Regions from separate parts of the Colwellia sp. SU-HH01217 genome, predicted to be linked through region 3. Evidence: predicted binding sites of a transcription regulator. Region 3 holds the regulator's gene; each other region holds the start of a gene.
The links. Region 3 encodes LexA, which represses DNA repair genes until DNA is damaged. Its sites were predicted from a motif close to TACTGTATNNNNATACAGTA; they were not measured.
Positions count from the first base shown of each region.

Region 1: AC27G3_RS07750 (DNA topoisomerase III) is a predicted target of LexA. The motif match lies at 2,102-2,121, and genes of this name have one in related genera.
Region 2: recN (DNA repair protein RecN) is a predicted target of LexA. The motif match lies at 2,310-2,329, and genes of this name have one in related genera.

Region 1 covers NZ_BAAJLX010000004.1:253,497-257,946, reverse strand. The annotation lists gene alr (alanine racemase) at 1-60, shown strand, start outside; gene AC27G3_RS07750 (DNA topoisomerase III) at 148-2,058, opposite strand; gene AC27G3_RS07745 (hypothetical protein) at 2,247-2,888, shown strand; gene AC27G3_RS07740 (CBS domain-containing protein) at 2,948-3,361, shown strand; gene AC27G3_RS07735 (sodium/sugar symporter) at 3,452-4,450, opposite strand, start outside.
Region 2 covers NZ_BAAJLX010000007.1:10,405-14,854, forward strand. The annotation lists gene AC27G3_RS10390 (outer membrane protein assembly factor BamE) at 125-472, opposite strand; gene recN (DNA repair protein RecN) at 573-2,246, opposite strand; gene nadK (NAD(+) kinase) at 2,408-3,289, opposite strand; gene grpE (nucleotide exchange factor GrpE) at 3,539-4,171, shown strand.
Region 3 covers NZ_BAAJLX010000009.1:110,861-115,310, forward strand. The annotation lists gene ctaD (cytochrome c oxidase subunit I) at 1-169, opposite strand, end outside; gene coxB (cytochrome c oxidase subunit II) at 182-1,660, opposite strand; gene lexA (transcriptional repressor LexA) at 2,366-2,980, opposite strand; gene AC27G3_RS12345 (hypothetical protein) at 3,140-3,976, opposite strand; gene AC27G3_RS12350 (hypothetical protein) at 4,075-4,272, shown strand; gene yghU (glutathione-dependent disulfide-bond oxidoreductase) at 4,255-4,450, opposite strand, start outside.

The sequences.
Region 1 (4,450 bases), on a different contig from region 3:
ACAATTGCTTATGCATTATTTTGTGGATTAACGCGTCGAGTAAATAAATCTTACGTTTAATCAACTTAAGTGCCCACATTGATGAAACATATTCTTTATGGGCACTATACACTTTATAATTAAGTGAAATGGGCTGTTCAATTGAAATTATTTTTTTACAGCTCGCTTTTTAGTAAATCTCCTTTTCACTGTTGATTGCGGTAACCCAGTAAAATTAACGTTTTTTACACTTTCAATAAGTTGCGATAAATTATTTTCCACTCCTTCTATAAAAAACTGATAATTAATGGTTTGCTTACTGATTGCTTCAAGCTGAGATTCCCAAAGCGCAGTCATATCAGGTTGAGATATTTGCAACGGCAGGGCGGTGATTAATTGTTTTCCTATATCTGTGGCTCTTATTTCTTTACCTTGACGAGTTAAAAATTGGCGCTTAAATAATAGCTCAATAATACCAGCTCTAGTTGCTTCTGTGCCTAAGCCATCAGTTTCTTTTAATGCTTTTTTGATATCAGCATCTGAGACGTATCGAGAAATCCCTGTAAGTGCTGATAAAATTGTAGCGTCGGTAAAGTGTTTGGGGGGCGTGGTATTTTTCTCAATTAACTCACCTGAAGTACAGTGTACGGTATCACCCACTTTTACTTGAGGTAAAACCCTAGTCGAGAACTCGTTGGCATCTTTTTGTGGATTTGCTTTCTTAAATAAATCCTTCCACCCATTGCTGATAATATCTTTTTGTTTACTGATAAAGAGACCACCTGCTATTTCAGTTTCAATTTTTTTGTCGCTGTATTCAAAATTTGGATAAAATTGTGCGAGATATTGACGTGCTACTAGGTCGTAAATTTTTTCTTCTTGTGATGACATTATGCCCGTAGACTTATTTTTTGCGGTAGGGATAATGGCATGATGCGCACTGACTTTTTTATCATTCCATGCTCGACTTTTTTTAGTTAAATCGGCGTCACACAGTAAACTAGCTAATTGAGTTGATACTTGGCTGATCGCTTGAGTCACCGCAGGTATATCTTGCAAATGCTCTGTGGGTAAATATTGGCAGTCTGAACGAGGGTAAGTAATTAATTTATGTTTTTCGTAAAGCTGCTGGCAAATATCTAAAACTTGTTTGGCACTCATTCCAAATGCTTTGGCGGCACTAATTTGTAATCCTGACAAACTAAAGGGTAAAGGAGCTTGTTGTTGCTTTTTATCTTGTTGAACCTTGAGTATTTTGCCCGGTTGCTTATTAATACGGGAAACAACATTTAATGCTAGTTTTTTATCAAGCACACGTTTTTCTTCATCCATGTATGGTAAGCAGGCTTTACTAGGTTGCCATTTCCCTTGATATAATTCGCCTTTGTTGGTTTTTATGTGGGCAAGCACTTCATAAAAAGGTTTGGAGACAAAGTTGGCAATATCAATATCACGATTAACAACTAAACCAAGAATAGGGGTTTGTACTCGGCCTATTGATAATACGCCCTGATAGCCAGACTTTTGACCTTGAAGCGTGCAAAGGCGAGTCATGTTAAGACCATATAGCCAGTCTGCTCTTGCTCTAGCAAGTGCTGAAACCGCTAATGGAATAAATTCACTGTTGGGCTTTAAGTTATTAACTGACTTTTTAACCGCGTTAGAGTTCATGTCGCTGATTAAACAACGCAATGCATTTTTTATTTTTGCTTTACTCGCGCCACAATAGCTAATGGCCTCATCAACAAGTATTTGGCCTTCTCTGTCAACGTCACCCGCATTGACAATAATATCTGACTGTTTAATGAGTCGTTTGATAACAGTGAGTTGTTTTCTTGTTTTAGTTTTCGGCTTTAATTGCCATTGTTGAGGGATAATTGGGAGATGTTCAACAAGCCATTTTTTAAATTTAACATCGTAATCTTCTGGCGGTGCTTGTTCTAGTAAATGACCAATACACCAAGTAACTTTATCGCCATTACCAGCTTCGATATACCCATCGTTTTTTTTATGGGGTTTAGGAAGCACGTCAACAATCGCTCTTGCTAAACTAGGTTTTTCGGCAATATATAATTTCATTCAAGGAGTTAGATGATCGTGTGTTAGTTGAATAATACATTTTAACTGTTCTTTTGTACAGTTATTGCGTTTGTGTGCTGTGAAAATTAAATGAAAGATAGTTAATAATGATATCGGAACTTATGCTCTATCAATAGGTCTATTAATTATTCAATGTAGTGTTTTATCAATTATTTAAGAAAGACTTTGTGAAAAAAATAAATTACAAAACACTTTTAACCTCTTTATTTTTTCATGGGGTGTTGGTCATTTTTTTATTTTTTATGTCATTTGAATCGAAAACTGTAAAAGAAAAAGTTAAGCACAAACCGATAAAAAGCTATCTTTACGTAGCACCAAAATCTAACCTTGTAGAACAAGTAGAACAAGTAGAACAAGTAGAACAAGTAGAACAAGTAGAACAAGTAGAACAAGTAGAACAAGTAGAACAAGTAGAACAAGTAGAACAAGTAGAACAAGTAGAACAAGTAGAACAAGTAGAACAGAGCATCTATTCTCAATCAGAGCTATCAATGCCAAGTGTTTCAAAACCTATTGTTAGAGTCTCAACGATAGATTCGTTAAAAAAATTAAAAGCAAATTTATCAGCAACTAATGTAATTGAAAGTGGGGCTGAACACTTGAAAAACTATAAAATGTCTAAAAATTTTATTGAACCATCAATCAATAAAAAAGCCGATACTCCTAAAGTAAAAAAATATGAAATGAATTGTAATAGTCGTTTAAATGAAGGGCTTGTTTTAGCTAGTACATTACTTGGAGGCTCTATTGTTTGTAATGGTTTTCCTGAAATAAATCCTTTTATTGACGTTAGATTAAATGGAAAATAAGTAACAATTAGGTCATAGTTATTTAAAGTATCGCGCATAATAGGCAGGGAGTTTTACACGTGAGTATTGAAAAAATAATGTCTAAAACTGTTGTTACTGTAGAGATGAATGATCCATTATCGGTAATAAAGCATATTTTTGAGAATACAAAATTCCATCATTTGTTAGTGGTTGAAAGAGGTAAGTTAGTTGGTGTAATTTCTGATAGGGATTTACTAAGAGCAATAAGCCCAAAAGTCGATACTCCTGTTGAGTCGGCAAGAGATATAGCGACCCTTAACAAAAAAGCCCATCAAATTATGTCTCGTAAAGTGATCACTTTACCACCTAGTGCGGGTATTTATCAGGCAATTTCAATCTTTAATAATTATAATGTGTCTTGTATTCCTATTACTGATGAAGATGAAGTTCAAAAAGTGCTGGGTATTTTAAGTTGGAGAGATATTTTTCGAGCACTTGAAGAGAACCGTTAACAACCGAATTAATACTAAGTCACACCACACTAAACAGAAAAGCCTGAGTTAATACTCAGGCTTTTTCATTGGCACTACTTTAAAGGGTTATTACCACCAAGCGGCATAAAATGCCGTTAATATACAGATAACTGCAATTGTAGCCATGTTATAAGAAGTACTGGTTGAAAAATCAATTGCTTTAGTATCAACCGCTTTCGCTTCACTTAATTGTTTATCGGCTAATGAAACTAAAACAGCCAACATCAAACAAGCAATAAAGACATAACCTACGCGATCCATAAAGGGTAATTCAGGAAAAACTAACTTAAAGGTTAATGAAAGTACCGCAGAGCCAATCGCTGCTGCTAATGCGCCTTTTGCTGTGGTTTTACTCCAAAACATACCTAATAAAAACAACACAACAATACCTGGAGTAAAAAATCCAGTGAACTCTTGAATGTATTGGAAAGCTTGATCTAACTCGCCAAGTAATGGGCGTGCTGTAAGTACGGCGACAATCATTGAAATAAAGCTTACTATACGGCCCACTTTTACATAATGTTGTTGGGATTTGTCTTTTTTGTAATTGCTATAAATATCTAAAGTGAAAATAGTCGAAATACTATTAGCCATTGAGCCAAGTGACGACACAATAGCTGCAACTAATGCCGCAAATACTAAGCCTTTAATCCCTTCTGGCATTAAATTCATTAACATAGGGTATGCTTTGTCGGCAGGCTCTAAATCAGGCATTAACACAAAAGCAGCAATCCCTGGAAGTACAACAATTACTGGCATTAACAACTTTAAAAATGCAGCAAAAACAATACCTTTCTGCGCTTCACGTAAGTCTTTAGCAGCAAGGGCGCGTTGAATAATATATTGATTGAACCCCCAATAAGACAAGTTCATTATCCACATACCACCCACTAAAACAGACAATCCGGGGAGACTCATGTAATGAGGATTATCTTCAGCTAATATCATGTCGAATTTTTCAGGTGCTTGCGCCATAAGCTGGCTAAAACCAGCAACAATGCCTTCTCCGTCACTGATCATATTCAAGGTAATATAACTTAAGAATAAACCGCCACCCACAAGTAAAAC
Region 2 (4,450 bases), on a different contig from region 3:
TTTCTGCGTATAAAGTAGATAACCTAATAATGAAATTGGTAGTAGTGCTAATAAAATTCAAAACTATAGATATAAAAAAAGTGGCCTAATTGCCACTTTTTTATTGCTATATTTATAGAGCTAATTAATTTTCCATGGGCGTATTAAAGTTTTCACCTAATGTGAAATCACCTTCAGCTGAGACTATCTTATCGTCAACAAATTTTATAATAAAATTTTTGTTAACATTAAAGTCTTCATTACGGCCAGATCTAAAACGATAAACGTAATACCAAGTATCCTTATCAAAAGCATCAAGTACAACTGGGCTGCCTAAGATAAATTTCACTTGTTCTTTGGTCATATCAATTTGTAATTTGTCGATATCTTTTTGTTCAAGGTAATTACCTTGTGGTATATCGATACGGTAAATCCAACTTGAGCAACCTGTAATTGTTAAAGCTAATACAACTGTTAAAACTCGAAACAACATGTTTTACATTCATCCTCTAAAAAGTAAGCAGCAATAATAACGTTGCGAGGTTGAAGATTCCATGGCTTTTTTAAAAAATCCTTCAAATAGCCAAAAAAAACTAACTCGCTAGTAATTCTTGTGCATTTGCCATGCTAAATTCAGTGATTTTGTCACCTGCTAACAGACGTGCAATCTCTTTGACGCGATTTTTAGGATTTAGTTCAGTCATAGTTGTTTCTGTATGTTGGCTGTCAGAAGATTTTGCAACAAATAATTGTTGATGACCTTTACTCGCTACTTGAGGTAAATGGGTCACACAGATAACTTGTGTATTACTTGCTAATTGTTGCAGTTTATTCCCTACCATTGCAGCTGTAGGACCACTGATACCAACATCTACTTCATCAAATATTAAGGTAGGTGTTACAACTTTACTCGCTAATATAACTTGCATGGCTAAGCTAATACGTGATAATTCGCCACCTGATGCTACTTTATGCATGGCCTCTAAAGGTTGTCCTTTATTAATACTGACTAAAAATTTCACGTTATCTAGTCCGTTACTACTTAATTGCTCTAAGTTATTTAATGTATCTTGCTCAACATTAATGAAAAATTCACCATCAGGCATATTTAGTTCATGCATACTGCCACTAATTAATTTACTGAGTTTTTTAGCCGCAGCGGTTCTTGATTTTGATAATAATTGAGCTGCAGAAAAGTAATTTTGTTTGGCTTGTTCAATTTCATCATTAAGGCTAATTAACCTTGTTTCATCACCGCTTAATGAAATAAGTTCTGATGATAATTCAGCATGTAGCTGTACAATATTTTCAGGAGCAGTATTGTGCTTTTTAGCCAATTGTAAAGCTTGAGAGTAACGACTTTCAATGGTTGCGTAAGCTTGTGGATCTAATTCAAGCTGTTCATAGTAATGGTGCAATTCAGCATCTGCGTCTTGAATTTGTACTAGCGCCTCATTTAGGGAAAGGGCAACGTTTGCTAAACTTTTGTCGACTTTAGCTAAAGCATTAATATTTTCGCAAGTGTGATTTAGCGAATCCAGAATATTAAATTGTTCATTTTCTGAAAGCGATTGGAGAGCGCCTAAGGTTTCATTCAGTAAGTCTTGTGCATTAGAATAGCGCTTAAAATCACTTTCTAGTGTATTAAACTCTCCTTGTTGCAAAGCAAATTCGTCTAATTCTCTGACTTGATATTGTAATAGTTGGTGCTTGGCGTCTCTTGATATTTTTTCACTTTGAAGCTGTGTTAATTCAGCATTAAGTTGTTGCCACTTTTGATGGTGATATTTCACATCACTTATTAGCTCTAAATGATCAGCATAGTTATCGAGCAAATTTCTCTGTTCAGACGCTTTTACAATAAGTTGATGATCATGCTGGCCATGGATATTAATTAAAAATTGTCCCACTTCTTTTAACTGTGCTAAGGGGACTTGGCTACCATTGATATAGGCTTTTGAACGTCCTTCTGCGGAGATAACTCGTCTTAAAATACAGTCGTTATCACTCACTAAGTCATGATTTGTTAGCCACTTTTTAACTACTTTATTATGTTTAATATCGAATGTAGCTGCTAAATCTGCTTTTTTACAGTCAGGTCTTACAACATTTGTTATTGTTCTTTGTCCTAAGCATAACCCAAGAGCGCCGATAGCAATGGATTTTCCTGCTCCTGTTTCGCCTGTTATGGTTGTCATGCCTTTTTGCCAATCGATATCGAGTGAGCGAACAATAGCAAAATCTTGAATATTTAATTGTAAAAGCATAGTAGCTCCAAAATGTAATAAACGCTTTTTTAAATAATCGTCGTTAATTACGAAAAAACCAGTTACTGTTAATTTATACAGTAACTGGTTTTAGTGCAAGCTGTTTTACAATTTTTGTTTAAAAAAACTTCAACTTTATTTATTAGCCAAACTATATATGATTAATAAAGTTTGTTGCCCCAACTCAATTTACTCCGTAAAACGTTAAAGTAATCATGATCTAATGGGTGTATTAATCTTAAACCACATTCACTTTTCTTTATGATTACTTCATCTCCAGGCATTACCGATAAGATCACATGACCATCGCAACTTACTTGTAAGTTCTCATAATTTTCATTGGCAAGTATAAGCTTAATTTCACTGTCACCATCTACGACAATTGGTCGACTAGTTAAGGTATGAGGAAACATAGGCACTAATGATAATGCATTAAGGTTAGGGGTTAAAATTGGACCGCCTGCTGACATCGAGTACGCGGTAGATCCTGTTGGTGTTGATATAATTAAGCCATCTGAACGTTGGCTAAACATAAATACACCATCAATATAAACCTCAAACTCTATCATACTAGCCACTTTACCGGCATGCAGTACTGCTTCGTTAACAGCACTGTTAGAGCTTTTTAGTTTACCATGACGATAGACTTCAGCTTCAATAATAAAGCGTTGTTCTGATCTAGATCCGCCCCTTAAAATTGCATCAAGAGGAGGAAGTAAAGTACTAGGAGAAAGGTCAGTCAAAAAACCTAAGTTTCCTCGATTAACACCAATTACACCAATGTTATAACCTGCTAATACTCTTGCGGCACCAAGCATATAGCCATCACCACCAACAACAATCGCTAGATCTGCTTGGTCGCCAATATCCGTTAATGAAGTTATTGTGAGGTTTTCAATATTAAGCGAAAGCCCAACTGAACTTTCTACAAGTACTTGATAATTATTTTTTTGCAGGTGTTCGAGCAAGGTCTCTATAGTCGCTTTCGCACCTTCATGATTAGGTTTACCAATTAACCCTATCGTTTTGTATAGTTGTTTCATATGCTAATTTCTTAACTAAATATCTAGGATGTGATGATCTTTGTGTCATTACACAGACAAACTTTAAAGAGCAGTATACCCTAATAACTTACTGTCATATTTGCAGTTTCGCTGTATTTTATGCACTTGTAAAGTTGACTTTTATTAAATGAATTTCTTTTCAAGCTTGAATCAGAAAAACAAAGCCCCATAATTAGCCTCATTGATATAATTTATTTCGTTAGTTTAAACAGAAATTGGGAGTTTTCCATGACGACAGAGTCTACAAATGAAAATGGTGCTAATTTAACACCAGAGCAAGTTGCTGAAGATATTATTAAGCAAGCCGAAGAACAGGTTGAAGAGCAACATGAACATGGTCATGAAGCTATTAGTGCGGAACAAGAAAAAATTAATGAGCTTGAATTAGCGCTTGTTGCTGCACAATCAACAGTGAACGATCAAAAAGATTCAGTTGTTCGTGCAAAAGCTGAAGTTGATAATGTACGCCGCAGAAGTGCACAAGATGTCGAGAAAGCACGTAAGTTCGCTTTAGAAAAGTTTTCTGCTGAGTTATTACCTGTTGTTGATAACTTAGAACGTGCGATTAGCAGTGTAGATAAAGAAGATGAGGGACAAAAAGCTCTTGCTGAAGGTGTAGAGTTGACATTACAAAGCATGATGTCTGCTTTAGATAAATTTGGTGTAAAAGTTGTCGATCCACAAGATCAACCATTTAATCCAGAACTTCATCAAGCAATGTCTATGCAAGAAGTAGAAGGTGTAGCCCCGAACACTGTTATTGCTGTTATGCAAAAAGGCTATGAACTTAATGGTCGTTTAGTAAGGCCTGCGATGGTAATGGTATCTAAAGCCGCGCCAAGTGTTGATGCAACTGCATAGTTTTAATAGATAAAAAACGAAAAGCTAAACCATAGTGTTTAGCTTTTTTTTTTGTGGAATAATAGTATTTTTAATCAAATATTTATTAAATAATTAAAAGTGAATTGTTTTTTATGCCTTGCTAGGCTAATAAAAATGTAGCGTTTAGCATTTATGTACCGATAAGTGTTCATGTTATTTGTGTTGAATACACATTTTTTTACTTTTTTCGCTTTTAAGAGTTGAAAAGGCTTTTCAAGCCCCCATTTATTATTCAACGACAAATGATTCATTATTTAA
Region 3 (4,450 bases):
CACCTGTAAGTAACATGATAAAAGAGAACCATAAATACAATGTGCCTATATCTTTATGGTTCGTTGTATATAACCAGCGTTTTATGCCAGTCATTTTACCGTGGTCATGAGAATCGTCATGATGGTCACCGCCATGCGAATCTTGATCATTTAAAACGTCTGTAGTCATTTAAATAACTCCTTATTTCGCACTTGCGGCAGCAACATCTGCAGCTTGAATTAAATCGCCAGTTTTATTACCCCAAGCATTTCGCTCGAAGGTAACAACCGCAGCAATTTCTGTCTTTGATAATTGAGATGAAAATGCTGCCATTGCTGGATTTTTAGCACTTCCATTAATCACCATGTCTAAGTGCTTAGCTACATCACCCGTTGCAATAACACCACCATCAAGTGCAGGGAATGCAGGCGGTAAGCCTTTCCCGTTTGGTTGATGACATGCAACACACGCCTTGTTATACACCTCTTCACCCATGGTCATCATTTCAGCCATTGAATAGGTTTTTGATAAATCTTCAGCTGGTTCGGCAATCGCTTCTTCAACTACCGCTTTTGCTTCTTCAACTGGTGCTGCCTTAACTGAGTCTCCCCCAGATACTGCTTTAACATCTGAAGCTTGTACAGCATCACCCGTATTATTACCCCACGCATTACGCTCGTAAGTTACTACAGCAGCAATTTCTTTTAAGCTAAGCTGTTTGCCATAGCCTTGCATACCCGTACCAGCGCGGCCATTGAAGACAATATTAATATGTTCATCAATTGAACCTTGAGTAACAATAGGGCTATCTTTTAATGCAGGAAATGCAGGTGGTAAACCTAAGCCAGAAGGCTGATGACATGCAGCACAGTGTGCAGTGTAAGTTGTTTCACCCAGCGCCATTAAGTCATCCATAGAAGCAGATGCATTAAGTGATGCTTGTTCAGCTTGCGCGGCATTGGCTGCTAATTGATGTTGTTCGTCTAACCACTTAGCGTAATTAGCTTCAGTCTTCGCAATAACGACAATGGGCATAAAGCCATGATCTTTACCACAAAGCTCTGCACATTGGCCACGATATACACCAGGTTTATCTACAATCGCCCAAGCTTCATTAATAAATCCAGGATTAGCATCTTGTTTTACTGCAAAAGCAGGCACCCACCAAGAATGAATAACATCGTCTGAAGTAATTAGAAAACGTATTTTCTTATTGATAGGCACAACCAGTGCTTTATCTACTTCGAGTAAATAATGCTCGCCTTTTTGAGTACCAGCACCATTTTTGTTTTCATATTGATCGCGAGGCGTAGATAAAACTGAATAAAACTCTAAGTCTTGATCGAAATATTTATAATGCCACTTCCACTGAGAGCCAGTGACTTGAATAGTCACATCAGAGTCATCGTTATTTTCCATCTCAATAAGCGTGCTAGTGGCAGGAACTGCCATAGCAATAAGAATAACAATGGGGATTGCTGTCCATAAAATTTCGACAGTGGTGCTTTCATGAAAGTCTGCAGCTTTATGACCCTTTGACTTTCGATGAAAAGCCATAGACCAGAACATCGCGCCAAAAACAACCACACCAATTGCAGTACATATCCAAAGGGCTAACATATGAAGATCGTAAACTTCTTCACTGATCTTAGTCACACCTTTGGTTAAATTTAAACTCATATCGGCCCAAGCTGAACTGGTAAATAAACTTCCCAGCAACAGCCAACCTAGGTTACCTCTCTTCACTCGACATCCCCTCTTCCTCTTGAAGTAGAAAACAAAACGAGGTCACAGTGTAAATCCGAACTCACTGGATCAAATGTTTTGCCACTTGTTATTGTTATTTTAGCTAAATCAGTGTGACGAAAAAACAAACAGAAATCTTCACACTTTTATTATTATTTTTCGTGCTATTTTTGTACGGTTTCTAATCTAGAATCACTTAAAATTTGATCTAGGTCAATCCATAATTTGAAGAGAAAAGAAATAAACTTTAATAAATTCAATTGAGTATTAACTCTAAAAAGAATGAAAAGCTATACACACAAGGGCTGTGCGTTTTTTGTTCAGTAGAAATTAAAATAATTTAAGAGAAGAATAAAACAACAGTTAGCGGTTGTTTTTTATACAGAAATATAACTTAACCTAAGTTCGGCTTAACAAATACTTCTCTAGCAGCTATTGACGCGAAATTTGTCTTGAATTAAGAAAAATTATCAAGCTAGAGGGGAGTAAAATAATTATTTACCTACTTTTCAAATTGTTAACTATATTTTAAACCGAGTTTAGGAACATAGTATAAGACGTGAAATCACCATTGGTTTTTACGCCTAGGTAATTTCACAACGAATAAAGGATTATATTTCATGAAAAACAGTAGATCACTTACATCCAGTCTGCCGCACGAATTACCCCAACAGCTAATCCTTCAATATTAAAATGCTGACTAGTTAAGTCCACTTCAATTGGCGAGAAATCTTCGTTTTCAGCGTGTAGGTAAACCACATTGCCTTCGCGTTTAAAACGTTTCACCGTCACATCTTCTTCAACGCGTGCTACTACTACTTGTCCTTGTTGTACATCAGTTGTTTGATGAACCGCCAGCAAATCACCATCTAAAATACCAATATCTTTCATACTATCGCCGTTAACACGCAATAAGTAATCTGCTGCAGGATGGAATAAGCTGCCATCGATCTTGTAGTGCTCTTCTACATGTTCTTGTGCAAGGATAGGTTCACCCGCGGCAACACGGCCAACAAGCGGCAAACCTTCTTGTTCAGCAAATTCTTCAGCCAACCGTATACCTCGAGAAGTGCCCGCCAACATTTCTATGTAGCCTTTTTTGGCTAAGGCTTTTAAATGCTCTTCCGCAGCATTCGCAGATTTAAAGCCAAAATGGACAGCGATTTCAGCACGGGTAGGAGGCATGCTCGTTGCTGAGATGTTTTCCTTAATAAAATCGAAAATTTGCTGTTGTCTGGGGGTTAAAGGGCGCATAACGGTCCTGTATTATTTATCGACAAATACTGTCAGTATATACAGGCTGTAAATAATGGCAAGTGTTTTGTTTTTTGTGGGTATTTGCGTCACTACTGTATGTTGTAGTAAGTAATATAAAAAATAATATGTAAACTCTGTTTATAAAAAATCCTTTTTTTATAAATTTATAGTATTACAAAAAATTATAGTTTTTTCATTTCCAACTAATGGTGGTCTAGGCAATTCAATATATTTCCCTAGACCAATTTCAGCTCTGTCATCAACCCATTTTTGAGATAACTGTTCAAACAACTCTGACAGCTCATTTTTATTTATATTTTTCAATGTGTTAATTTGTTTCTCTGCAGTATTATTTTCAAATATAGCTATATTGGGGCTTACTTTATAATAAAGTGCTTTATACAAAGTGTACTTAATTTTGAGTTCATCATTGAAGGTTTTGCCAAGATCATCTTCCAGTTTATATGTGTTAGCCAGCTCAAGAATTGATATTAAAACACCGTTTAAAGCCGCTTCCCATAACCAAAAACGAGCTTTCTTAAGTATAGATATATCTAATTCTTTATGTGTGTCATTAAAATCTCTAAGAGATAGAGAAGGATTATAAAATGAACTTCGATGAGAAAACCATTGATAGTTCATTCCTAAAACAAACATCGCTTGTGCATTCCCACTATTGGATTCTCTAATTAATTCGTCTTCACTCAAGAAAGTCAAACTCTGATCTACAGCATTTGCAATAAGTAAATTTTCATTAATATAAGCATTTCCTTCAATCACTTCTTCCAGATTCTTATATTCTTCAATTGTTAAGCATTGGCTATTATTTTTATCTGTAATTGAGATGTTGGATGCAATCGTATTATCTTTATTAACTTGTTCTGATTCATATTCGCTGAATAGGATATTTGGTGTTTCTGTTGAAGTGCTTGAAATATAATTATATAAAAAATACGAAGTAACTATAATTACAATTGAAGTCCATTTTAGCATACTAATTTTTTCCATTTACAAAAAACGAAAAACTAACATTCCCTCTTCAGTTTTACAATTTATTAACTATAACTGTAAAACTGAAGAAGGCAGATAGTATGACGTCGTTTATTGCACAGAATTACTTAAATCGACAATTTAATCCTGATTATATAAATACTTCGTGGTCAGACGATATTACCTATATCCGTACACTGCAAGGTCGGTTGTTTTTAGCGAACATTATGAGCTTATACTCACGTAAAGTGATCAGTTGCGCGTTAAGTTACACCCTAGTTTTATTTTGTATCAACTAATTTATCCTGTGTTTTTAACTCAAAATCACTGGCGTTATGGCGCTCATGTAATTGTTCGTTTAGCTCTCCCCATGTACGATTTACCATAACCCCACGCTTAACGGCTGCTCGTTCGCCAACTGCTTTTGTCCAACGCACTAAGTTTTTATAAGTGTGTGTTTGTAAAAATTCTGCTGCT